Regions from separate parts of the uncultured Solobacterium sp. genome, predicted to be linked through region 1. Evidence: a T-box and tRNA genes for the amino acid it is inferred to sense, from the RefSeq annotation. Region 1 holds a T-box; the other holds one or more tRNA genes.
What was found. A T-box is a leader RNA that pairs with one kind of tRNA and senses whether it is charged. The one in region 1 lies ahead of leuS (leucine--tRNA ligase), so its partner is inferred to be a tRNA-Leu.
Positions count from the first base shown of each region.

Region 2: it encodes a tRNA-Leu, which carries the amino acid that the T-box ahead of leuS (leucine--tRNA ligase) is inferred to sense. The anticodon was not compared.

Region 1 covers NZ_CAUQGG010000001.1:147,575-160,376, reverse strand. Annotated here, with positions in the region: gene RWM19_RS00745 (ATP-binding protein) at 1-1,328, shown strand, start outside; gene RWM19_RS00740 (methyltransferase) at 1,318-1,992, shown strand; gene RWM19_RS00735 (hypothetical protein) at 2,038-3,093, opposite strand; gene RWM19_RS00730 (HAD hydrolase-like protein) at 3,159-3,926, shown strand; gene RWM19_RS00725 (NifB/NifX family molybdenum-iron cluster-binding protein) at 3,944-4,288, shown strand; T-box leader at 4,324-4,515, shown strand; gene leuS (leucine--tRNA ligase) at 4,551-6,950, shown strand; gene RWM19_RS00715 (HD domain-containing protein) at 7,092-7,670, shown strand; gene RWM19_RS00710 (segregation/condensation protein A) at 7,868-8,611, shown strand; gene scpB (SMC-Scp complex subunit ScpB) at 8,604-9,257, shown strand; gene RWM19_RS00700 (DUF4358 domain-containing protein) at 9,278-9,763, shown strand; gene purB (adenylosuccinate lyase) at 9,802-11,097, shown strand; gene RWM19_RS00690 (hypothetical protein) at 11,309-12,802, shown strand, end outside.
Region 2 covers NZ_CAUQGG010000012.1:4,893-17,694, forward strand. Annotated here, with positions in the region: gene RWM19_RS07225 (YlmH/Sll1252 family protein) at 1-637, opposite strand, end outside; gene RWM19_RS07230 (cell division protein SepF) at 630-1,037, opposite strand; gene RWM19_RS07235 (hypothetical protein) at 1,199-1,549, shown strand; tRNA gene RWM19_RS07240 (tRNA-Leu) at 1,613-1,699, opposite strand; tRNA gene RWM19_RS07245 (tRNA-Cys) at 1,701-1,774, opposite strand; gene RWM19_RS07250 (ABC transporter substrate-binding protein) at 1,901-3,010, opposite strand; gene RWM19_RS07255 (ABC transporter permease) at 2,985-3,800, opposite strand; gene RWM19_RS07260 (ABC transporter permease) at 3,800-4,585, opposite strand; gene RWM19_RS07265 (ABC transporter ATP-binding protein) at 4,592-6,160, opposite strand; gene RWM19_RS07270 (helix-turn-helix domain-containing protein) at 6,174-6,713, opposite strand; gene RWM19_RS07275 (DUF554 domain-containing protein) at 6,873-7,589, opposite strand; gene RWM19_RS07280 (hypothetical protein) at 7,680-8,249, opposite strand; tRNA gene RWM19_RS07285 (tRNA-Leu) at 8,352-8,433, opposite strand; gene RWM19_RS07290 (HAD-IC family P-type ATPase) at 8,459-10,756, opposite strand; gene RWM19_RS07295 (hypothetical protein) at 10,756-11,646, opposite strand; gene RWM19_RS07300 (hypothetical protein) at 11,856-12,401, shown strand; tRNA gene RWM19_RS07305 (tRNA-Phe) at 12,472-12,544, opposite strand; tRNA gene RWM19_RS07310 (tRNA-Met) at 12,548-12,624, opposite strand; tRNA gene RWM19_RS07315 (tRNA-Ser) at 12,654-12,744, opposite strand; tRNA gene RWM19_RS07320 (tRNA-Ile) at 12,752-12,802, opposite strand, start outside.

The sequences.
Region 1 (12,802 bases):
ATCGTAATTCTAAGATTGCGGCAGTACGTACCGTCGCTGATCACATCCAACAAACATTAATTAAAAATAATGCAAGTGGAAATGGAGTGGAGTCTGCGATTCGTGAAGCGGTCAATAATAACGTTTGTATCGCTATCTATAATGACAGTGGGACAAAAATTTACAGTGCAGATAGTTTAGGCGCAGGTTGCGCTTTACAAGATCCTAAGTCCGAAGAGATTCAGGGTCTTTTGGACCTTTCAACGATTGACAGTAAATTACAGAATGGCGAACTCAGTATGAATATGACAAATGAGCGTACTGGACAGGAGATGATTATCTATGCACGTCATATCCGTGAAAACCTTGGTAATTATTATCTGTTTGTTAATACTGCACTTGAGCCTATTGATAGCGTTGTAACGTTTTTTACACGACAATATGCACTCTATACGATGATTGTGATTGTCGTGGCTTCCATTGTAGCTTTGATGATTTCGGGTTTGGTAACCGATCCTATCATTCGTATGAAACAAGAAGCTGTGAAACTATCACAAGCGGACTATAGTGCGCATTTTGATGGTGGGTCCTTAACAGAACTACAACAACTTGCCAATAGTTTGAATACAGCAAATCGCCAACTATCTAAAATTGATGAGTTAAGAAGAGATCTTTTGGCAAATGTATCACATGATATTCGTACGCCTATGACGGACATTCGTGCATACGCAGAAATGATTCGAGATATCTCTGGTAATGACCCGGTTAAACGTGATAAACATTTAGGAGTCATTATTAAAGAGACGGATTATATGACTAGACTTATCAATGATATGAGCGAGCTTGCTAAGATGCAATCAGGCAATTATGTTCTCAATCGTACAAATATGGATTTGGCGAATAAAATCCGTGAAATTATCGAGTTAAATCAAAAGTCTATTACCCAAGGTGGACAGATTGTGGAGCTAAAGATTCCAGGAACACTTTATATCTATGCGGATGAAGTGAAGATAGGACAGGTTATTACAAACTTCTTAACCAATGCATTAAAGCATACTGCTGCAGGACAGCACATCACGATACAAGCTTATCGTAAGCCTGATGAAGAAACGATGCATTTTGAGATACGTGATGATGGCGAAGGAATCCCTGAAAGTGAACTACCATACGTATGGGATCGTTATCATAAAACATCGCGTTCTTTCTCACGGAATCAGTTAAATACAGGTTTAGGTCTAGCGATTGTCAAAGCAATCTTAGATGCACATGATGCACAGTATGGTGTTACGAGTATTGTTGGAAAGGGTTCAACATTCTGGTTTGAACTAAGGGAAACACATGAAGCTTGATTATTTAGGCGGAACAGAATTTCTTATCAATCAAGGGGTTGAGTTCTACCGTATGAACTCTGATACAGAGTTACTTGGTCGATTTCTGCGTATCAAACACCAACATCGCTTTCTTGAGATTGGTTGTAATACAGGTGCTATCTTACTGTATGCATCATTACGAAAACCGAAAGAACTGGTAGGGGTAGATTTATTTTCGGAAGTATTTGAACTAACAAGACAAAATTTAGAACGTTATAAAGTAAATGCTCAATTACATGCATGCAAGATTCAAGATTATAAAGATCAGCCCTTTGATGTCATTGCATGTAATCCACCATACTTTTCTACAACCAATCAAAACTTGATGAATGTAAATCAGTATAAAAGAGCAGGTCGGCATGAAGAAAATTTACCACTTAGCGAACTATTTACGGCGGTGAAACATTTGTTAAAGTCGAATGGTTCATTCTATCTTGTACATCGTGCAAGTAGATATAATGAGTTATATCAATATGCTAGTAGAGTGGGTATGTTACCGGTAAAAGTGACGTTTGCCTATGATCATCTTGGTGGAGCTGCGAAAACTGTGCTAATTGAATTTCAGTTTGCAACAACACATGAATGCATGGTTGGTGCACCAGTCTATTTGGATGATCGTAGTACATTTCCGACAATTGAATAAAACATGATAAAATCCACCAATTGGTGGATTTTTTATTTATGATAATTATGGTGCTACGGTTGGAACAGGTGTTGGTGTAGCGTTAGGATCAGACTCTGGTGTAGGGGTTAAAGTTGGCGTAGCCTCTGGTGTTGGAGTTGGTTCTATTGTTGGCTCTGGTGTAGATTCTGGAGTGGTTTCAGGTGTTGGGGTTGGTGTTGCCTGTGGGTTATCATTGAATATTCCTGGCGTTGTATTTGTTTCTGTTGCGGGTGCTGTTGATTTTAGGGTGTAGCATACAACTTCAGCTGGACTTAAGAAACGCATATCAACACCGATTGTACCGACTCCATTTGTGATATCGAGCATAAATGAATTTTGAATTAAGTGTTTTCCACGCAGATAATTGACTGCCTTTTCAGGTGCATAGTAGGCTCCTAAGAGGTAATATGCTTGACCACCTAAAGAATGACCTGCTAAGAAGTAATCTGTTGTATCAAGAGGTACTAGTGATGCAGTGTCTGGGGTATGGCAAACGGTAATGACATAGTTATCACTACTTACATTTGCATAAGCTGTATTTATATCTGGAGTACTGTTTAATTCATTTTCAAGTCCGACTAATGTAATAAAACCTGATGAACCATTATGTATCGATACAGAACTGTTGGAAATCACTTCAAAGTTTGCAGTTTGTAAGATGGATAATACATGTGATTTGATATCTGCAGTTGCACAGTCTTGATCACCTAATACCGCAAACTTACCAAGTGGAGCTTTGATGGAAGATAGTGCTGTTGCAACTTCACCATCAGAGTCTGCTGTGATTGTTGCGTTAGGTGCGTAGATATCTCCTCCAAATACTACCGCATCAGGAGCAATGCGATTGATGGTATCCACTAATTTTTGCAAACGACTTTGATTCATGTGATTGCCATAGTAGATATCAGATACATATAAGATTTTAGTGTTACTAAGATCTTGTGGAATCTTATCCGATGTAAGTGTCTGGTAACGCACTGTAAACTTACTTGGTGAAAGTAAGAATGCATCAACCAATAGATATAGAATTAAACCGAATATAATACCCAAAATCAGTAATATCTTTTGTATTTGTTTCATGTGTTTTCCTCGCGTGTATTATCATACCACATCTATGTGATACAATAAGCACACGAGGGAAGAAAATGTTAACAAGTAAAGGCTATATCATACAATTAGAAACATTGATGCAACAAAAACAAGCCATGCCAGGTGCTAAGGAACTCATTCAGGCATTCCAAATGGAGAATATCAGTTATTTGATTTTGACAGAACGTTCTTCTGTAACGGTTGATGATATCTTAAATCAGTTAGAATCTTGTGGAATTCATGGTGTTAAAAAAGAGAATATCTATACTTCCACAATGGCTGCAGTAGAGTATATCGTCACTCATGATAAAAAGGCAATCGATGTGGATTACATCGGTGGTAAAGGGATTCGTCAAGTATTAAGCGATACAGGCTTTCATATTACACATCATCATCCACAATATTTCTTTGTGGGAATGGATAGTAGTTTATCTTACGATGAATATCAGGATGTTTTTACACAGTTAAGAAAAGGTAGCCAACTTGTGTCAGTTGATCATCGTCGTATTCAAATGGTAGATCAAGTTGAAAAGATTGGTAATGGTACGATTGTGCGTATGCTAGAGTATGCGGCTGGTGTAAAAGCGATGAACTTTGGTTGCGGTACAAAGATTCTATTGAAGTCTGCAAGTACGCATCTACCATATTCCTTAAGTGAAACAATCATGATAGGAAATCGCTTTAAGAAAGATATTGTACCTGCATTACAGTTAGGAATGCTTACATTCTATGTAGCTGGTAGTGAAGAGATGATGAAACAAGGTATAAATGATGAACTTCATCCAGATTACATCTTGGATGATTTAACAGGAATATTACGTTAATTTTTTGGAGGACTTCAATGAAGATTATAGTTCCTATTGAAGATGAAATGATTTATCAACATTTTGGTCATACACCAATGTTTCGTCTTTATGAGATTGAAGAGAATCGGATTATACATACACAAGATTACCTGACAAGCGGTCATGGTCATGTGATAATGTGTCAAATGGTATTTGACTTAGGAGCTACTGTAGTTATTGCAGGGGGCTATGGTATGCCTGTACAGGAAGCTTTAGCTTCGCATGGCGTTAGGATATTTGGTGGGGTAAGTGGAAATGCGGATGAGGCTGTTAGTGCTTATCTAAACGGTACACTTATATATAATGCAAATATTGCACATCATTGTGGATGTCATCATTAAGCATTGAAAAAATAGATGATGATTGTTAATATATTGGTAATGCAGTGATAAAGAATAGTAGTGAGTGATTCATTTCCAGAAAGCCGTGGGTTGATGTGACACGGTATGATGATCTACATGAACTCACCTTTTGAGCAAACGTATCTTCTGCGTTAAAGAAGATTTGAGGTGTATGATTGATTTTCAATCATAAACTAAGGTGGTACCGCGTATATAACGTCCTTAGAGTGGGACGTTTTTTATTTTGAGAAGGAGATTGATTATGGCATTTGATCACAAGAAGATTGAAGCGAAGTGGCAACAGTATTGGGATGAACATCAAACATTTAAAACAGATGGTTATGATTTTTCTAAACCTAAGTATTATGCGTTAGATATGTTCCCATATCCATCTGGTTCTGGTTTGCATGCAGGTCATCCAGAAGGATATACAGCGACGGATGTTATCTGTCGTATGAAGCGTATGCAGGGTTTTAACGTATTACATCCAATGGGGTTTGATGCCTTTGGCTTACCAGCAGAACAGTATGCGATTAAGACAGGTAATAATCCAGCTACATTTACCGAAAAGAATATTGAGACATTTAAGAAGCAGTTACGTGCTTTTGGTTTTAGTTATGATTGGGACCGTGAGATTTCTACTGCAGATCCTTCTTTCTATCACTGGACACAATGGATTTTTAAACGTCTTTTTGAAGATGGCCTAGCAAAGTGTGTTGATATGCCAGTAAACTGGTGTGAAGAGTTGGGAACAGTACTATCAAATGACGAAGTCATTGATGGTAAGAGTGAACGTGGAGGATATCCAGTTGTTCGTAAGAATATGCGTCAATGGGTAATCGATATTCCAGCATATGCTGAAAAGTTACTGGAAGGTCTGGAGTCCATTGACTGGCCAGAGTCCACAAAGGAAATTCAGCGCAACTGGATTGGTAAGTCAATCGGTGCCCAAGTAACGTTTAAGGTTGATGGTCATGATGATAGCTTTGTTGTATTTACAACTCGTTGTGATACATTGTTTGGCGCAACATACTGTGTACTCGCTCCAGAACATGTTCTCGTTGACAAAATTGTAAGTAGCGAGCAAAAGGAAGCAGTAGAAGCGTATCGTAAAGAATGTGCAACAAAATCTGATTTGGAACGTACAGAACTAAACAAAGATAAGACAGGTGTATTTACAGGTGCATATGCGATTAACCCAGTGAATGGAAAGAAGATTCCTATTTGGATTTCTGACTATGTACTAGCAAGCTATGGAACAGGCGCAATCATGGCAGTACCTGCCCATGATGAAAGAGACTACGCTTTTGCGAAGAAGTTTGGTTTGGAAATTATTCCAGTGCTAGCTGGTGGTGATGTAACGCAAGAAGCTTGGACACAAGATGGTTTACACATTAACTCAGAATGGCTTGATGGTTTAAATAAGCAGGATGCCATTGATAAGATGATCGAATGGTTAGAATCTAACAATATCGGTCAAAAGAAGATCAACTATAAGATTCGTGAATGGATTTTTGCACGTCAAAGATATTGGGGTGAGCCTATTCCTGTCGTTCATCTTGAAGATGATCGCTATGTGGCAATCAGTGATGAGGAGTTACCACTCGTACTTCCGGTATTAGATGACTATAAACCAAGTAAGGGTGGACAATCCCCACTTGCTAAAGATGAAGAATGGGTAAATGTAACAATTAATGGTATTAAGGGAGAGCGTGAAACAAGTACAATGCCAGGGTCTGCTGGTAGTAGCTGGTACTTCTTACGCTATATTGATCCAAAGAATGATAAGGCTATTGCAGATCCAGAACTACTGAAACACTGGATGCCGGTTGACCTTTATGTTGGTGGACCAGAACACGCAGTAGGACACTTGTTGTACTCTCGTATGTGGAATCGTTATCTCTATGATAAGGGTATCGTTTCAACAAAAGAACCATTCCAGAAATTGGTTCACCAAGGTATGATTTTAGGTGCAAATGGTATTAAGATGGGTAAGCGTTATCCAGAGTTTGCGATTGATCCAAATGTATTAATTGAACAATATGGTGCAGACACTGTACGTCTATACGAAATGTTTATGGGACCATTAGAAGCAAGCAAGCCATGGAGTGAACAAGGCGTAGATGGTGCGCACAAGTGGTTAGAGCGTGTTCATCGTTTAATTGTAGAGTCTGATAAACTAAGTGATACAAATGATGGTTCCTTGGATGAAGTATATCATGCGACTGTTAAGAAGGTCACAAGTGATATCGAAAGCTTGAATCTCAATACAGCTATTTCACAGATGATGATTTTCATCAATGAATGTTATAAGGCTGAAACTCTCTACAAGCCATATATGGAAGGCTTTGTACAAATGTTTGCGTGCTATGCGCCACATTTAGGGGAAGAACTATGGCAATTCTTAGGTCATGATACTACTCTGACATTTGAAGCTTGGCCAACATACGATGAAAGTAAACTTGTAAAGAATCAAGTTGAAATGGTTGTACAGGTCAACGGTAAGGTTCGTGGTAAATTCATGGCAAATATCGACGAAGATAAGAAGGTTGTAGAAGAGATGGCACTAGCTATACCGTCTGTACAAGCACAGATGGAAGGAAAGACAGTACGTAAACTTATTGTTGTGCCAAATCGTATTGTAAATATTGTTGTTGGATAAAAAACTACCTTTGGGTAGTTTTTTATTTATCATCATAGGTAACATCATATTAATATTGTTGGATAGTAGATTGTTTGATATAATCCAAAAAATAAATTATGGATGATTTCAAGGTGAATATACCAGGAGGTTAAAATTACTATGAGTAATTTGAATCAAGCAGTTGATTTTATTAAAGAAATAGAGAAATTAAAGACAGTAACAAGATTTAACAGAACCCTTGATGGAAGATTTGAAAATAGTGCCGAGCATTCTTGGCAATGTGCGATATCTGCGATGGTTCTTAAAGATTTTTATCCTGAAAAGTTAAATATAGAAAAGGTAATTTCGATGTTACTGATTCATGATTTGGGGGAGATTTATGCGGGAGATACTTGGGTGTTTGATGATAAAAATAAAGTTCACTCACATGATAGAGAACTAGAATCTATCAATCAAACCATGAGCATTCTTCCAGAAGAACAATATTTAAATATGAAAAATTCCTGGTTGGAATTTGAAAAAGGTCAGAGTTCTGAAGCAAGATATGCAAGAGTAATCGATGCACTTGTACCACTTATCAATCACTTAGAAGTATCAGAACCAAATTATAATCCAGATAATATTAGTGCTGATATGGTATTAGAAAAGAAAAAATTTATAAAAGATGAATCGGAAGAATTATGGAAACTGACGGAAGAGTTAGTTAAGGAAAGTATCAAAAAAGGTTTATATCTATAACAGTAATTGTTTTCAAGTAAAATATAAATTCCATTTTTAAAGAATAGAAACTAAAGTAGAAGTAAATAATTTAAAAATGGTACTATCATGGATTGATTAAAACTACCTTTGGGTAGTTTTTATTTACCATTGTAGGTAACATCAGATTGATATGGTTAGATAGGGGATTATTTGATATAATGCAAAAGGTAAAAAATATGGAAGAATTCAAGGTAACGATAGAAAAATTTGATGGTCCACTTGATTTGATGTTACATCTGATCAAAGAGAAACAGATGGATTTAATGGACCTAGATATGAACGAATTAACTGACCAATACATTGCGTACTTAAACTCTATGCAACAATTGCATTTAGAGATTGCGGGTGAGTATTTGGCGGAGTTGGCTACTTTAATCGAATATAAATCTAAGAAAATGATTCCTGGTAATAAGGAAGAGTTAGAAGATGCGTATGAGGAAGATCCAAAGGAACGCTTGGTTCGTCGTTTGTTGGAATACCAGCAATATAAGGAAATTAGTGAAAGCTTAAATACCTTATTTGAAGAACGTCAAATGATGATGGGTAGACCTCTTAGTACGGAAGTTGATCAATGGATGAAACATTCTGATGAAGAGTTAAAGGTTGAAGGAAATCCTTATGATTTGATGAAGGCAATGAAACGTATCTTGATGCGTATGCAGTTGTCTAAACCGATAGAAGCACGTTATACAGTCAAAGAAATCTCAATGGAAGATCGTCAGATTGAAGTCCGTGCAAAGTTAGACCATCTACCTGAAACCTTCCGCTTTGAGGCATTATTAGATGATGTGCATGAACCGCAGATGTTCATTGCGACATTTTTAGCTGTATTAGATCTTGCTCGTCAACATAAGTTATTCTTTACGGTTGATGAACAAGAAGTAATTTGGTTTAGAAGAGGAGAGATGGTGAATGAGTGAGATGGAAAATCAGACAATCGTAGAAGATAACGCTGCTGTATTGGATGAAGAATTTGATGAAACAACTTCATCATCAGAAGAACAACAACCAGATCCAAAGGAGCGTATGCTTGCCATATTAGAAGGACTATTATTCCTTTGTGGGGATGATGGTTTATCGGTTGAGCAGGCTGCTGCGTCTATGGATGCGACCGAAGAATATGTGGCAGAACTATTTGATGATCTGCAGAAATACTACTTACAAGAAAGTCGTGGTATTGAAATAGCACGTTTTGGTGAGAAATATCGTTTCTTATCCAAGGCATCTATTCATGAGGCTGCTAAAAAATTATTCCAAACTTCTACCGAAGCCAAACTTTCCAATGCGGCTTTAGAGACACTGGCAATCATCGCATACAAACAACCAATCACACGTGTTGAAATTGAAGAAATTCGTGGTGTTGGTGCAGATGTGATGTTACGTAAGTTAGTAGCGAGAGGCTTAATTCAAGAAGATGGTCGTAGTGAAGCGGCAGGAAGACCAATTCTATATTCTGTAACAGATGAATTCTTAGATTCCTTTAAACTATTGAGTTTAGATGAATTACCAGAGCTTCCACAATTTGGTACAGAAGATGCAGATAATGGGGAATTATTCCATTCTTAATGGAGAAGAGGATTAGATTCATGTTGAAGAAATTGATCGTTGTAATAACGTTTTGTTTCCTAGTAGGTTGTACTGCTCGTCATAACACTTCTGTGACTCGTGATACAAATCGTGTATTAGACGCAGGAAAAGTCGCTTCCCAATTACTACGAAAATTGAACTTATCAGACTCTATGGAACAAGTAAGTGATAAGGTTATGGATAGTGTCTTTATGCAAGGTGAAGATTTAACAGATGATAAGGTTGCTTATCTTGCCAGCGATAAAGGAAACTCGAATACAATAGCTGTTTTTGTGGCAGATGAAGATACAAGTGTTGATGTACTTCGCCAACACTTATTGACATATTTAGATTCACAAAAAGTAACGATTGAAAATAATTATCCAACCGAAGTATTTAAGATATCAAATGCAGTATTGGAGGATAATGGTAGAGTTATTGTGCTAGTTGTTGCTGATAATATTGAGGATGCACGCAAGTATGTAAATGACATACTTGAAAAATAAATCAGGCAGTTGTTTCTAATGAAAAAAGGAGAGAGGCTATGATTGAAAGATATTCCCGACAGGTAATGCGTGATGTATGGAGTGAGGAAGCAAAATTCCAGGCTTGGTTAGATGTGGAAATTCTCATTGATGAAGCTTGGTCAAAGCTAGGTGAAATTCCGGCTGAGGATGTAGAAAAGATTCGTACAAATGCAAAATTTGATGTAAACCGTATTCTAGAAATCGAACAGGAAACAAGACATGACGTAGTCGCATTTACAAGATGTGTATCTGAAAGTCTTGGTGAAGAAAAAAAGTGGATTCACTATGGTGTAACTTCCACTGATGTGGTAGATACTGCAAATGGTATTCGCTTCAAGAATGCAAATAAAATTTTACGTGAAGATATTCATACATTTATGGATATTCTTAAGACAAATGCTCTGAAATACAAAGATACTGTAATGATGGGTAGAACGCATGGTGTACATGCGGAAATCACAACTTTCGGTCTAGTGTTTGCACTATGGTATGAAGAGATGAAGCGTAATCTAGAACGCTTTGAACTAGCATGTAAGGATGTTGAAGCTGGTAAGATTTCTGGTGCAGTCGGAACATTTGCAAATATTCCACCATTCGTACAAGATTATGTATGTGAAAAGTTAGGTATCCAAAGTGCTGCGATTTCAACACAGGTATTACAACGTGATCGTCATGCACATTACTTCGCAATTTTGGGCTTGATTGCCTCATCCTTAGAACAGATGGCAACTGAAATCCGTCACTTACAGAGAACGGAAGTTCGCGAAGCAGAAGAACATTTCAATAAAGGACAAAAGGGTTCTAGTGCAATGCCACATAAACGTAACCCAATTGGTTCAGAGAATATTTGTGGTGCTGCAAGAGTAATGCGTGGATATATGCTAGCAGCATATGAAGATATTCCACTATGGCATGAAAGAGATATTTCTCATTCCGGTGTAGAACGTATTATTTGCGCCGATGGAACAGAACTATTGGATTACATGTTAAATCGCTTTGGAAGAATTCTAAAGGATCTAACAGTGTTCCCAGAAAATATGAAGAAGAATATCTGGCTAACCAATGGCGTTATCTTCTCTCAACGTTTTATGTTAAAACTCATTGAAAAAGGTTGGTCACGTGAAAAGGCATATGATACGGTACAACCTCAGGCAATTAAAGCGTGGGAAAATAATCTCAATTTCAAAGAGTTGATGTTAGCAAATTCTGATGTAACAAGTACCTTAACATTAGAAGAAATTGATGATTGTTTCGACCCAATGTACCATGTACGTAACGTTGACACAATCTATAAACGTGTTGGAATTCTTTAAAATTACAAGATTATAATGAAGGCTGTATGGATGAATTTCCATGCAGTTTTTATTTATGAAAATAACAACAAAATGTAAAATATTTAAGTTATTTTTAATGTAGTTGCATTAGCATTGACAAAGGTTTTTAGACACCGTAAAATATCTGCATTATGGTTTAAAAGTTGAAAATCATATGTTGAGAATAACAAAAACGGAGGACACTAAGTCAATGAAAAAATATCTTAAATCATTACGTCTAGGATTGACAATTTCAACTGCTTTGGTGCTTGTAGGTAACCAAGTGGCTTATGCAGAAGAAACGAATACAGCAACAACGCAAGCTAGTCCAGCTGCTACTTCAGAATCAACTACAACTACTGCTCCAACAACTCCAACAACTACTCCAACAACTACTCCAACAACTACTCCAACAACTACAACAGCTACTCCAACAGCACCTGTAACAGGTACACAATCTTTACCTAGTGCTATCTCAACACCATCTTCAACTTCAGTTTCAACTGCTAGTTCTGGCATAGCTGCAGTAGACAATATTGTCGATATTGGTGGTTATGTTAACGTCGAAGGTTTACCAGCAACACTTAGTGAAGATGGTACTGGCGTTACATATAGTTTTACAGTCGCTTATCAAAGATTGCATACAAGTGATGAGGGACAAACAGTAAGTGATGTACTCATTCGTATACCAAACATTGATAATGCGGTTGTGAAGTTTACATTAATTGGTACTAGAGACGCAAGTGGTAATCCGGTAGATGTTAATGTACCGATGTCAATTGTTGACTATTATGAAGCGGATTATTCAGGTGGAGATGATTATGGTATTCCAACAGCTGAAGAATTAGCAGCTGGCAAAAAAGCATATACATTATCAGGCAATGACTATCTTCAAGACGCTGAAGTAGTGAAGTCTTATAACTTGTATACAACGCAAAATAATAGCCAGGCAGTTTTAGTACAAGTTACTATACCAATGGATCAAGCGAAGAACATCAAGTATTTACCACTTGATGCTAGAGCTGAGTGGAAGGCAAGTGATGGAACTTCGACAGTTCGTGGATATGAATCTGGATGCCAATCATTGGAAGAATACATTAATCATACAGTTACAATGAATGGTGGCCCAGAAAATGTAGGTGGTTTATCGAATGTATCCTTAATTACTGATGAATATGTAAATGATGGTCATTTAATCAAATCAGTATCAAATCCAAATACTTATATCACACCAAATAATGGTGATTGGAGAACGATTCCAAATGATACAAATATCAACGCTTCTACATTCTTTAACTATGTGGATATATTTACTTTAAGAAGATCATCTCCTGCAACTACATACTACGCACCAGTATCGGAGGATATGGCTGACCAGGATGTATCAATGGTACAGTTTGGTGATGTAGTTGTTGATTATGTTATTCAAGGTACATCAACACAACTTCAACCATCTTATGTGGATACAACATTACGTCCACTTTTCAACGCAGATGGTTCCCTAGGAATGTATGATACAGCAGAAAATACGTCTGAACTACCACAAACAATTACATATAATGGTGATGTTTATAATCTAGTTGGACCAAGTGCAACATCTCTTGTTTCAGGATTATTATTAGAAGGCACAACACATGTTGTTTATGAATATGTTTTGGCACCTGTACCAACTCCAACACCAAAGACAGCAGATACTACAAATCTT
Region 2 (12,802 bases), on a different contig from region 1:
CATTATTGCATATTTTATCAGGCTCTTCAAGTTCGATATGATTTACCTGCACGTATCCTTTACGTATTAAATCCTTCGCATCACTACGACTAGAATGGGTTAAAGCAGCCACTATCGCATCCGCTCTTTCACTTGCCACAACCAAAGAAATCTCTTTGGTTTTAAACACCTGTTTTGGATGTTCATCAATCTTTTCAAACGATACCGTTAACTGATTGATGCGAATCAAGTGATCTTTGATAAACTCAACCATCTGCTCTGATGTATAGAGATAGATTGCATCTTCTTCAATCCAAAAATCTCCAAAACTACTCTTCTCTATCTGTAGATTCATGATAGCCCCATATACATCACGATGCCCTATCGTACGAAAACGCTGATCTATCTTAGCCTTCATGCATACAATATCTGAAAAGCCATCCTTCTCATCATAGAGAAAGATGACTTTCTTTTTACGTGCACCATCATATCCACCGTCATAGCGGACAAAGCGTGATGGAGTGAATATCTTTTGGACAATAGCTTGTTCTTCTTCTGTTAAGAATGCAGAACAAACAGTCTTATGCCAACGTTCACTCTTTTCTTTTAAGTCGTGTAAATGTGCAATCAGAGAATCGTAATTCCCTAGATTATTCATCTTCACCCTTATCAAGTGAGATATTACCTTCAACACCAACGTTTCTTGGAGCACAGAAGATAACATTATGACCAACCTTCTGAATTGTTCCATCTAATGCGAATACAACACCAGATAAGAAATCAATTGTACGTTGTGCATATTCTCTTTGTAAACGGTGTAAGTTGATAATACAGCCACGTGTTTGCTTTAAGTGACGTGCAATCTCCTCAGCTTGTTCGAAACTTCTTGGTTCGAACATTACCATTTGTGTATTTTTAGAAATGTTATTCAAATTTGTTTGTTTTGACTCGTAAGTACTCACTGGTTGTACCTCTCTTCCCGTGAATTGTAATTCTTCACCTTCATCTTCGTCTTCATCTACTGGTGCGACGAATTCTTTAATCTTGTTGAATACCATATACAATCTCCCTTTTTTATCATTCTTATTATATCATTCCTAAAAATGATAAACAACGCTATCCAAGCGGTTTACATCGTATTTCTGTAAATAAGTACACATTTTCAACAAATCACGATCAAGGATATTGTCATGTTCAAAATATCAGTTAAAATGTAACCATGTTAAAAAAGTTAATTCTCCCATTTAGGGATATAAAAGTATGGATTTACGTTGGAGTTGTACTACTTATTTCTGTTATAGTTGGTATTGTAAAACAACCATTTCGTTTCGGTTTCTTAAACAGTCTTGGGATTCTAACAGCCATTCTATTCTTTGTTGGAACATTTAGACAGGCTTGGCTCAAGGGTGATTTCTCTTCTCTTGAATTTCAAAGAAGTAAGGACTTAGATCCAACGTACGCAGATTATCGCAAACGTATCCTCCTAGAAAGAAGTCAACGTCACAATACTCCACTATTTGCTAGTATTATACTCATTCTTCTTTGTATCGTATTACCTCGTTTTATATGATGGACACCCATCACTTTTTTATCATCGTATAAAAAAATGCTTACCAAAGTAAGCATTTTTTGATGGTGGAGATGATGGGACTTGAACCCATACGTCCTTTCAGACAACGGATTTTAAGTCCGTTGCGTCTGCCGATTCCGCCACATCTCCATGGAGGTTCCTGCCGGAGTCGGACCGGCGCTCGCAGAGTTGCAGTCTGCTGCCTTACCACTTGGCTAAGGAACCAAGCCCTGTAAATTTACAGCGCTTTATTATTATACTGAAAGCATTCACCGAATGCAATAGAAGTATATCACTTTTTATTTCTAGTTTACAAATATTTTTTGTATTTTTTTCAAAGTGAGAAAACCGTTATTGTACTTTGACCTTATTCCACAAGTCTGAGAGTTTCGCTTTGAGCTGCTCATCGAAATGGAATGTTTCATCCAATTTATATCCTGTACGTGGAACATATGCTGGATTTTCAAAGAATTCACCATCTGGTCCTGCAAGTTCTTCTTGAACACTTAAATCAACCGGTGTATATCCAACCCACTCAGAGTTCTGTGACTGAACACTTTCACTGATGATGTAATCAATAAACTTATTCGCAAGTCCTGGACAGTTGCTGTTTTTTGGAATAACCATTGCATCAATCCATACGTTTGTACCCTGCTTTGGTGCTACCCAGCTCATATCCATATTTTCCGTAAGAACGTTTGTCGCATCGCCAGAATACATGACAGCGATATCTTTTTCCGCATTCGTCATGCCATCAATAACTTCATCTGTAACATATGCAGGGTCCATAGTCTCATTCATCTCTGATAGCCACTCATACGCTTCTTGGATTTCCTTTGGATCATTTGTGTTCATGGAATAACCAAGTGCCTTAAACGCAATCATGAAGCCATCACGTTGTGAATCATAGAAGAAGATTCTTCCCTTATACTTAGGATCTTTGAGAATATCCCAGCCTTCTTCTTCAATATCCTTTTCATCAACTGTTGTTTTGTTATAAACAAGACCAACATTACCCCAAAAGTATGGGACAGAATATTCAAGAGTTGGATCAAAGCCTTTTTGAGACTCTACAACAGATGGATTGAGTAAGCCAAGATTTTCATAAGACTTCTTGTCTAATGGTTGTAACATCTTCTCAGCTAGTAACTGTTCAATCATATAGTCACTAGGCACAAGTACATCATAAGATGAGCCACCAAGTAACTTTGTGTACATCATCTCATTGGACTCAAATAAATCGTAGTTAACTTTTGCGTTATACATTGTTTCAAAGTCAGAGATGACTCCTTCACCGATATATTCTCCTGCGTTGAATACATTGATAACGTTACAGCCAAACATTTCTTTTGCGTCACCAACTTGCTTTACTGCACTTTCATCATCCCCACCACAGCCAACAAGTGGAGCTACAAGTGCAGCGCATAATACTAATTTAGTTAGATTCTGTAATTTGCGCATTTAACTTTGCCTTTCTTCTTTCATTGATCATAGGTACAACATTTACGACAATGAGTACAACTGTGATGACATAAACAATAATTGCACTTAACGCATTAATTGTTGGGTTAACACGTTTTACATTTGCATAAACATAGATAGAGATATTGGAAACACCCGGTCCTGTCGTAAACATGGAGATAACGAAGTCATCGAAGGACATCGAGAATGCCACAAGTGCACCCGCAATAATACCACCCTTAATCTGAGGGATGATAACCTTCCACATCGCTTGCCATGGAGTACAACCTAAATCTAACGCAGCCTCTGCCATGTTCTTATCGATACGACGTAAACGTGGTAATACCGATAGGATTACATATGGTGTACAAAAAGCAATATGCGCTAATAACATCGTAGTAAATCCAGTTTGAACTCTCAATGATGTAAAGAACAACATTAAGCCAATCGCAGTAACGATTTCTGGGTTTAGCATTGGTAAGTTATTTACCTGTTGGAATAACTCACGTGTAATGCGCTTAGACTTGGAAAGACCAATTGCTGTGATTGTTCCAATGAATGTAGAAATTAATGTCGCTAGTACCGCACATAAAACCGTGTAATAGATTGCTTCTAAGATAGAACGGTTATTAAACATGTTCTCATACCAACGTAATGAAAAACCAGTAAAGCGAGTAAGTGATTTAGAACGGTTGAAACTAAAGAACACTACATAGAGAATTGGCAAGTAGAAGAATGCCAAGATGAGGGCAAGATATAACTTCCCGAAAATAGAATTTTTCTTTTCCATTAGTCTGCCTCCTCTGCTGGTTCTTTATCTAGTTTCTTTGTAACATACATCGAAATTAAGATAATGATTGCCATAATTAAACTGATTGCAGAACCAAAGTTCCAGTCACCAGTCTTGATAAAGTAATCTTCAATCAAATTACCAATCAATACATACTGACCACCACCAAGTAGCTTAGGAATAAAGAAGCTAGATACTGCTGGTAAGAATACCAAAGTAATACCACTTACAACACCACTTAAAGATAGTGGTAATGTAACACGTAAGAATGTCTGCTTATTATCCGCACCTAAGTCACTAGCCGCAATCAATAAATTCTTATCAATCTTAGAAAGAGCTGTATAAATTTGTAGAATCATAAATGGCAAGAAGTTGTATACCATACCGATATATACTCTAACTTCACTGCTAAAGCCAAACCAGCCTAAAATACCCTTCCATGCATACGTACGTACAAGCATGTTGATCCACATAGGTAGTGTAATAAGTAATACCATAATTGCTTGTGAACCGCTCTTTAGCTTCGCCATGATATATGCAGTTGGATAACCAACAAGAATACAAATTGCAGTCGTAACGAAAGCCATCTTTAAACTACGCCATAATACACTTGGGAAAATCGTATCATTGAAGAAACGTGTAAAATTTTCAAATGTAAATTGAAGTGTTAAAACGGAATTACCCTTTACTGTCATTGCATACATGACAATCATGAACATCGGAATGACAATCATAATCATCATCCACACAAAATACGGATAGATTAATTTATTAAATGACTTCATTGCACATTAACCCATCTTTCTCATAACGTGGATATCCTCAGGATTCCACTCTAATCCAATTCTTTCACCTGCTTCAATCTTATCTGTAGTTTCAATCTTTAACTCACGGCCCTGTGTAGAGAATGTAATCTGGTAATCACCTTCTGTGATGTTTTCATCATCAAAGTCATACTTCACATCCCAGATTTCAACACGAGAATCATCCTCAATATTCCAAGCATACGCATCCGCCCAACGAATCAAGTCTGTATCTAGCGCTACAGATTCCTTGATTTCATCAACCGTACGATAGAAATCAAATGCCTGAATACCTTCCTCATTGTCCACATCTTCAACTGCTGTTGGCTTAACTACATTGATCTTAACTGTAATCTTTGTACCTGCACCAGTAGCGAATGTACATGAATATGTTCCAATTTCCTTCTTCACATCATATTCAACATGTGTTAAGGAAACATCCTCACCCTCATCTGTCCATGCTTGCGCATTTGCACGTGCGATAACTTCAGAGTCTGTTAATTGATCTACGTCTTCAAGGTCCATTGTAAAGGAAGACGCACTAATACGTTCTTTCGCTTCCTTATTGATGACGTCATGTTCTCCTGTTACATGCATGGTAACCGTCTTAGATGTACCAGATGATGTTTCTACGATGACTTCATAGTGAACACCCTTGAATAATACAGACTTTACTTCACCATTTAACAAGCCACGGTTTCTAGCCACGATATCGATATCCTCAGGACGAATTACAATATCAACTGGCTCATTCTCACTAAAGCCATAATCTACACAATTGTAATCTACATCGTCGAAGTTAACGAGGTTATCCTTCTTCATCACACCATCGATGATATTTGAATCACCAATAAAACGTGCACAGTATTGGTTAATTGGTTCATTGTAAACTTCTGTTGGAGAACCAACCTGTTCAATATCACCATCTCTTAAGATAACAATCTTATCTGACATTGTTAGAGCTTCTTCTTGATCGTGGGTAACAAAGATAAATGTAATACCTACCTCACGCTGAATTTCCTTTAATTCAAGCTGCATTTCCTTACGTAGATTCTTATCTAACGCACTTAAAGATTCATCTAATAATAGAACCTTTGGTTCATTAACAAGCGCACGTGCAATCGCTACACGCTGTTGTTGTCCACCTGACATCATTGTGACATCACGATGTTCAAATCCCTCTAAACCAACAAGAGAAATCATACGACGTACTTTCTGGTCGATGATGTCCTTTGGCTGCTTCTTAATCTTTAAGCCAAATGCAATATTGTCATAAACATCTAAGTGTGGGAACAATGCATAATGTTGGAACACTGTGTTTACATCACGCTTGTATGCAGGAATGCGTGCAATATCCTCACCATCCATAATGACATGACCTTCTGTTGGTTCAATAAAACCAGCAATAATACGTAAGAGCGTTGTCTTACCACAACCAGATGGTCCAAGTAACGTCACAAACTCATTTTCATAAATATCTAATGAGATTCCCTTTAGTACGACTTGGTTGTCAAAAGTTTTTACAACATTTTTTACTTCAATCAATTTCTTTGCCATGTCTATTCTCCCTCTAAAATTCCGGTGGCGTGCTAATCCAAAGCACTTCTGCTGATTGTTTACTACGATTTTCTAAATAATGCGCTACGTCCCCACGGATATAGAAAGTATCCCCTCGTCTTACGACAGCGCCTTTTTTGTATCCCTCTCTTACGAGATAAATACGTCCACTTAATACATATCCAAATTCTTCCCCTTGATGTGGTTCAATTTGTTTTGAACAAGTACCAGGTTGAAGTTGTAGGATGATGGGTTCCATATCATTCTTCTGTGCATTCGGAACAATCCAATGTGTTGTTACACCATCCTGTTCATCAACGAACACATCCTCTGGCGTAAAGACAATCTTTTCTTCATGTTCTTCCGCAAAAAAGCGTGACATATCAACCCCAAGAGCTTCCGCAATATCTGCTAGTGTCTGAATGGATGGAGATGTTAAATTTCGCTCCAGCTGTGACAAGAAGCCCTTCGTCAGTTCTGTTCTTGAGGCCAATTCTTCTAGCGTCAGGTCATTCTTGATTCGTAGCTGCTTGATGCGATGTCCGATATCTATCATAATCCTCCTCAATTGTTTAGTTTTACTAAACAATTTATTAACAGTAACAAAACAATAATAATTATATGTAATTCAAGACGAAAATCAATAGTTTTTTAAACTTTTTGTTTAGAGATTATAAACTCAATAAAAAAATAAAAAAGTCTTTCGACTTTTTTAAAATACCATACCCCATATCACAGCGATGATAACTGCCGGTAACACATTAGCCACTCGCATCTTTCGATCAAATACCATATTGACTCCAACACAGAATATCAAGATGGATCCAACACATGAAAGATTCTCTAATGCGACAGCTGGCACAACTGTATTTAACATCATCGCAAGCAAGGTAATACTACCTTGAAAGATTGCGACCGGAATTGCCGAAAACATACAGCCTTTACCAAGAGAGGCGCTCATAACACTGACCAAGATAAAGTCAATTACACCCTTAGCTGCTAATACTGTAACGTCTCCATCAACTCCATCTTTTATTGCACCAATGACTGCCATAGCCCCAATACATACGACACAGCTTGTATTAACAAAGGCAATTACAAATTTTGTATCGTTTCCATTATTGCTTTTCTTTTTTACATAGTCTGCGAATTGATTAATTTTTCCATCTAAGTCAAAATACTCACCAACAATCGCACCGATTGCCAAGCAACAAATTACCATCATGATATTGCGTGGTGACAATTTATCATTTTCAATACACAACATCTGTTCCATCGCGCCTGCAATACCTATAAAAATAACCGCAACACCAGTGACCAGAAATAAGGTTTCCTGCATTTTCTCTTTCATTTTAGAACTAAAAGAGCAGCCAAATGTACCAGCTAACACAATTAAAATGATATTAATAATTGTTCCGAGTCCTCGCATATTTTCCCTCTTCGATTTAAAAACTCACCAGTACTATTCTAGGCTTATAAATATACGCTGTAAATATCAAAACAATAAAACCACAATTATCTAGTCAGTATCTTCTATCATCTTCTTACAATATGCTTTCATTCCATCTTTCAAGATATAATGGCCAAGACCAGTTTCATCCACATCTTCCATCGGTTCCATCCCATATCCACCAGTAACTGTCTTTACACCTGCTGGTGTCACTGCCTCCGCATAGGCAACCGATACATGATACCCCTCTTCTTCCTGTTCTACTAACCAGGAAGCGATTGCTTTTCCGATTTCTTTCATACAACCACTACCTTGGTATTCTTCTTTAATATTGGCAGTATAGATATATAAGATATTTTCGCCTCTCTTCATACCCATATTTTTTAAAACCGTAAAATCACCCGTCTCATAATATTTCTGAAAATTATCTTTATCCACAAAAATTAATGTTTGATAACCGATTAGCTTTTCTTCATCATCCACCGCAAAAAATAATCCATCCTTTGAGTTTTCATACAATCTACGCAAATATGATGTCGGTAAATAACTTTCATCATCTAATGGCCACACTTCATGATCCAAACGAATCATCTGTGAAAACAAGTCCTCATTGATTTCTTCATTCTTTATGATTTTCATGTATATCACCTCATGTGTACATTGTATAAGATAAACAATATTACTTCAAACAACCGCTATTTACACAAAATAAAAGACCCGATAATCGGGTCAACTATCAAGTGCGGATAACAGGATTCGAACCTGCACGAGTCGCCTCACTGACACCTGAAATCAGCGTGTCTACCAGTTTCACCATATCCGCATCGCAATAGTAATTATACACAAGCTCACTTTAAATTGCACGAATTTATTTTGAACGCTTTATCCGTAAAAAAGCCTAATAAAGATACTATTGCAACGCCTATCACAGTTGTCAAAAGCGTAACCGGAAGTAGCTCTAAACTAAATGAAATTCCTAAGATACCCTGCGTGAAATAATAGGTAATCACGAAAAGGAAACTCATGATGAGTACAATCATTAAACGATACTTTGTGGTCGGTTGATAGATACGGTACAAGGTATAAAGATAGATTACACCTGTTACAAATACTAAGATTGCATTTGCATTTTGTAAAGATAAGTCCATTGTTGTACGATAGAACTTTGTAAAGACTACAACTAGCACAACTGTAATTGCGGATGGGAGCGCTCGTAAAAACGCATCCACCAAAAACCTACCTTTTAATCTTTCAAAGCTAGGCTCTAGTTGTAGAAATACTGTTGGAATTCCCACACAGATTGCACTAATCATTGTTAAGTGCACTGGTACAAATGGATATACAGTTTGAAATAGTGCAACATAAATCGTTAAGAAGAATGAGAATAAAGTTTTAACCAGATACATCGACGATGCTCTAGAGATATTATTGATTACCCTTCTTCCTTCACAGACAATCGAAGGTACAACATTAAAATCATTTTCTAATAAAACAATATCAGAAATATCTTTCGCAGCCGATGAACCTGCAAGCATAGCGATTGATACATCTGCTTGTCGTAATGCAGGAACATCATTTACGCCATCCCCTACCATGGCTACAACATGTTTACGCTGTAGCGCTATCAGTAGTTCTTTCTTTTGTTTCGGAAGCACTCTTCCAAAAACAGTATATTCTTCGACCACTTGATTATAATCAATTTCACCAACAGATAAATCAATATACTTATCTGCATCTGGTACCCCTGCTTTTCGTGCGATTGAAGAAACTGTATTTGGATAATCACCAGAGATAATTTTAATTGTAACACCTTGTTTTGAAAGATAGGCCAGTGTTTCATTCACATTTGGTCGCATCACATCACGTATATATACCAAGCCTAGTAATTCTTTCTGATTGTCTTCTTTTGCAAGTGCTATCGCAATCGTACGCAGTTCTCCTTTAGAAACCGTATCGTGATATTTCTGATAGACTGTATCTTCTTTGTCAAATATAAATTCAAAAGCACCAACATATAGAGTTCCTATATTATGCAAAGAAGCACTTGTATATTTGCGCTCACTTGCAAACGGTTGAAAATCATCTACTTGGATTTTTGTATCACTCTTAAAATACTCAATCAGAGCTTTTGCAGTAGGGTTTGGATGTTTTTCCATCTCTAAGTATGCATGCATATATGCATGCAGATTCAACTCAGAAATATCACTGACAATCTCAATATGATCAACTTGCATATCTCCTTGCGTTAGTGTTCCTGTTTTATCAAGACATACCACATCAACTCTTGCAAGACCTTCAACTGAATATAGTTCCTGCACAAGTGCCTTTAATTTTAATAAACGCATCGTAGAAACCGCCAGGGCAACACTTGTTAGTACAACTAAGCCTTCTGGAATCATACCGATGATTGCGGCTGATGTATTTAATACGATAGCCGAATATCCTACCCCTTTTACTCCCATCTGCATTCCCACAAGTATCAATGCAACAGGAACAATTAGGACAGATACAATCTTAATCAGTTTCTGCAAATCTCTCTGTAATGCACTCTTCTGAAATCCAGATATCTTAGTGCCTTCCATAATCTTTTCAGATTGGCGGTCGTGTCCTACTTTAGTTACAGATACTTCCGCATCTCCACTTAGCACGATTGTCCCACTATAAACAGCATCTCCAACTTTTTTATAAACTGTATCAGATTCACCAGTCAAAAGACTCTCATTAATTTCTAGACTACCTTCAGTAATTACACCATCAATTGGTATCTGAATCCCTGCTTGTAAACCTAGTACATCATCTTGTACAATCTCATCAACAGAAATTTCAATCCATGCATCATTACGATAAGCATTTACTTTCGTGGTTGTGAGAATCCTTATCTGATCTAATAATTTTTTTGCACGTATCTCTTGAACCATACCGATGAGTGCGTTTGTTATGACCGCACCCATAAACATCGCATTTTGATATTTACCGGTCGTAAATACAAATATGAAAAGTATGACATTTAAAAGATTAAAATATGTAAAAATATTTTCTTTGATGATATTTATTGTCGACTTTGATAATTTCTTTGATTCACCATTCACTTTATTCTCTTGAATACGCTGGTTTATTTCATTTGTTGTCAGTCCTTTTTTTTGCATTACTTCTGCGCGATGATTTCCGCAAGTCTAATCTTACCTTCCGCGAAGGTAAAATCGTCATAATCATGTACTAACTTTTCAGCAAAGTCACACATGAACGCCATACTGTTCTTCACATCAACACCAGCTAATTGCGCAAGAACGAATACAGCTGCCTGTAGTTCGATATCAGATACATTCTCACACGGCAACATAAACTTCTCATCACCATAAGAATATACGCCTTCACCATTCTTAAAAATCATAATATTTGAACCAGTCATCGTATGTAAGTATTCAGCCGTCAGTTTAAAATCATGATATTTTTCACTTGAGAGATAATACGCATCTGTTTCAGACAATAATAATGTTGGATTCAATGAACAAAGTGCACGGAAAACATCCTCATCCATCTGATCACCAAATTCACCTGGCACAAAATAGATAGGTTTTTCTAAATCATCTAAAGTATTCAATAAATCAATAACACCTTCTCCGCTTAGCATTTCTCCATAGAGTAATACCGCATGGATATCATCTTTCTCTAATGTCTGTACAAATGACACATCAAAGTTATATTCACCACCAGGAACACTAAAATAAGTTTGATTTCCAGCTTCATCAACCATGTGATAAGTACAGCCATTTACCAGCTTTGTTCTTACATTGATTGGTAAGTTACGTGCTACCATCTCTGTTTCTACAGTTTCGCCATAAATGCCAGTACCAATCGGCGCGTATAATTCATACGGAAAATCAAAATGTTGAAATACATCAGCAGCTTTAAAACCCGTACCACTGATAATTTGTTCTTGTCTTACAACGTTAAACTCTTCATTTCCTTGCGGAAGTTTATCTACATGTGAAACAAAGTCTACATGTGCTGATCCTATAATTAATATTTTTTTCATATGTTCAGTATATCAAAATTTTCAATCAAAAATAAATTTACAATTATTACATTTCTTTTTATGATATTAGTAACAATTCATCCATACACTGTTTAAAAATAATATTTAAACAAACAGTGCTCATACCATCGAATCATCACATCATAAAAACAAGCTTTTATCATTAGAGAATACAATTCTTAATGCATTATGATAAATCGGAGGGAAATATGATTCATACACATCATTTTTTAAAGCAGATTGGTAAAACTTCACTAGCTGTATTTTTATTATTTTCTTATGGCTGTTCTAGTAACTCCACAAGTGAAGAGAAACACCAAACAACTGCGGATACAGAACAGGCAACACAAACTACAATAACCGTTTCAGTCCCAAAAACTACACCAAAGCCTACACCAAAACCGACTCCAAAGCCAACACCAACACCAGTTCCAACTTGTGACGGTACAACAATCACAACTAACTGTCAGGTAGATGGTATTGTCTATTCTAAATATATTTATCATCCAGCAATTCCTGAATCAAGTCATGTCGAAATTGTAACAACATACGAAAATCAAATTGTAGATTATAAAACACAATGCAATGACGGAACTTGGTCCCCTAGCAATGCGAAGGGAAAAGGAGCCTGTTCACATCATGGTGGTGTATATGATTTTTACGCACCTGTGTATCGTTCAGTACGAGTTGATACAGAGCAGACTGTTATTGACCCGGCCGTAGATGCATGGTATGAAACCGAAGTGAAAAAATAAGATTATAGAAATGTTGAATAATTACTTCGTATATATACAAAAAAACCTGTATTTCTACAGGTTTTTCAGGTGGCTCCAGCCAGAATCGAACTGGCGACACAAGGATTTTCAGTCCTTTGCTCTACCGACTGAGCTACAGAGCCAAATGGTTGCGAGGGAAGGATTTGAACCAACGACCTCCGGGTTATGGGCCCGACGAGCTACCAGGCTGCTCTACCTCGCGATGTGTTGTTCCGAAGAACATAATTTAAATGGCGGAGGAACTGGGATTCGAACCCAGGCGCCGATTTCTCGACCTACCGGTTTTCAAGACCGGACCCTTCAACCACTTGGGTATTCCTCCGTTTTAGTGGACCCTGAAGGACTCGAACCTTCGACCAGTCGGTTATGAGCCGACAGCT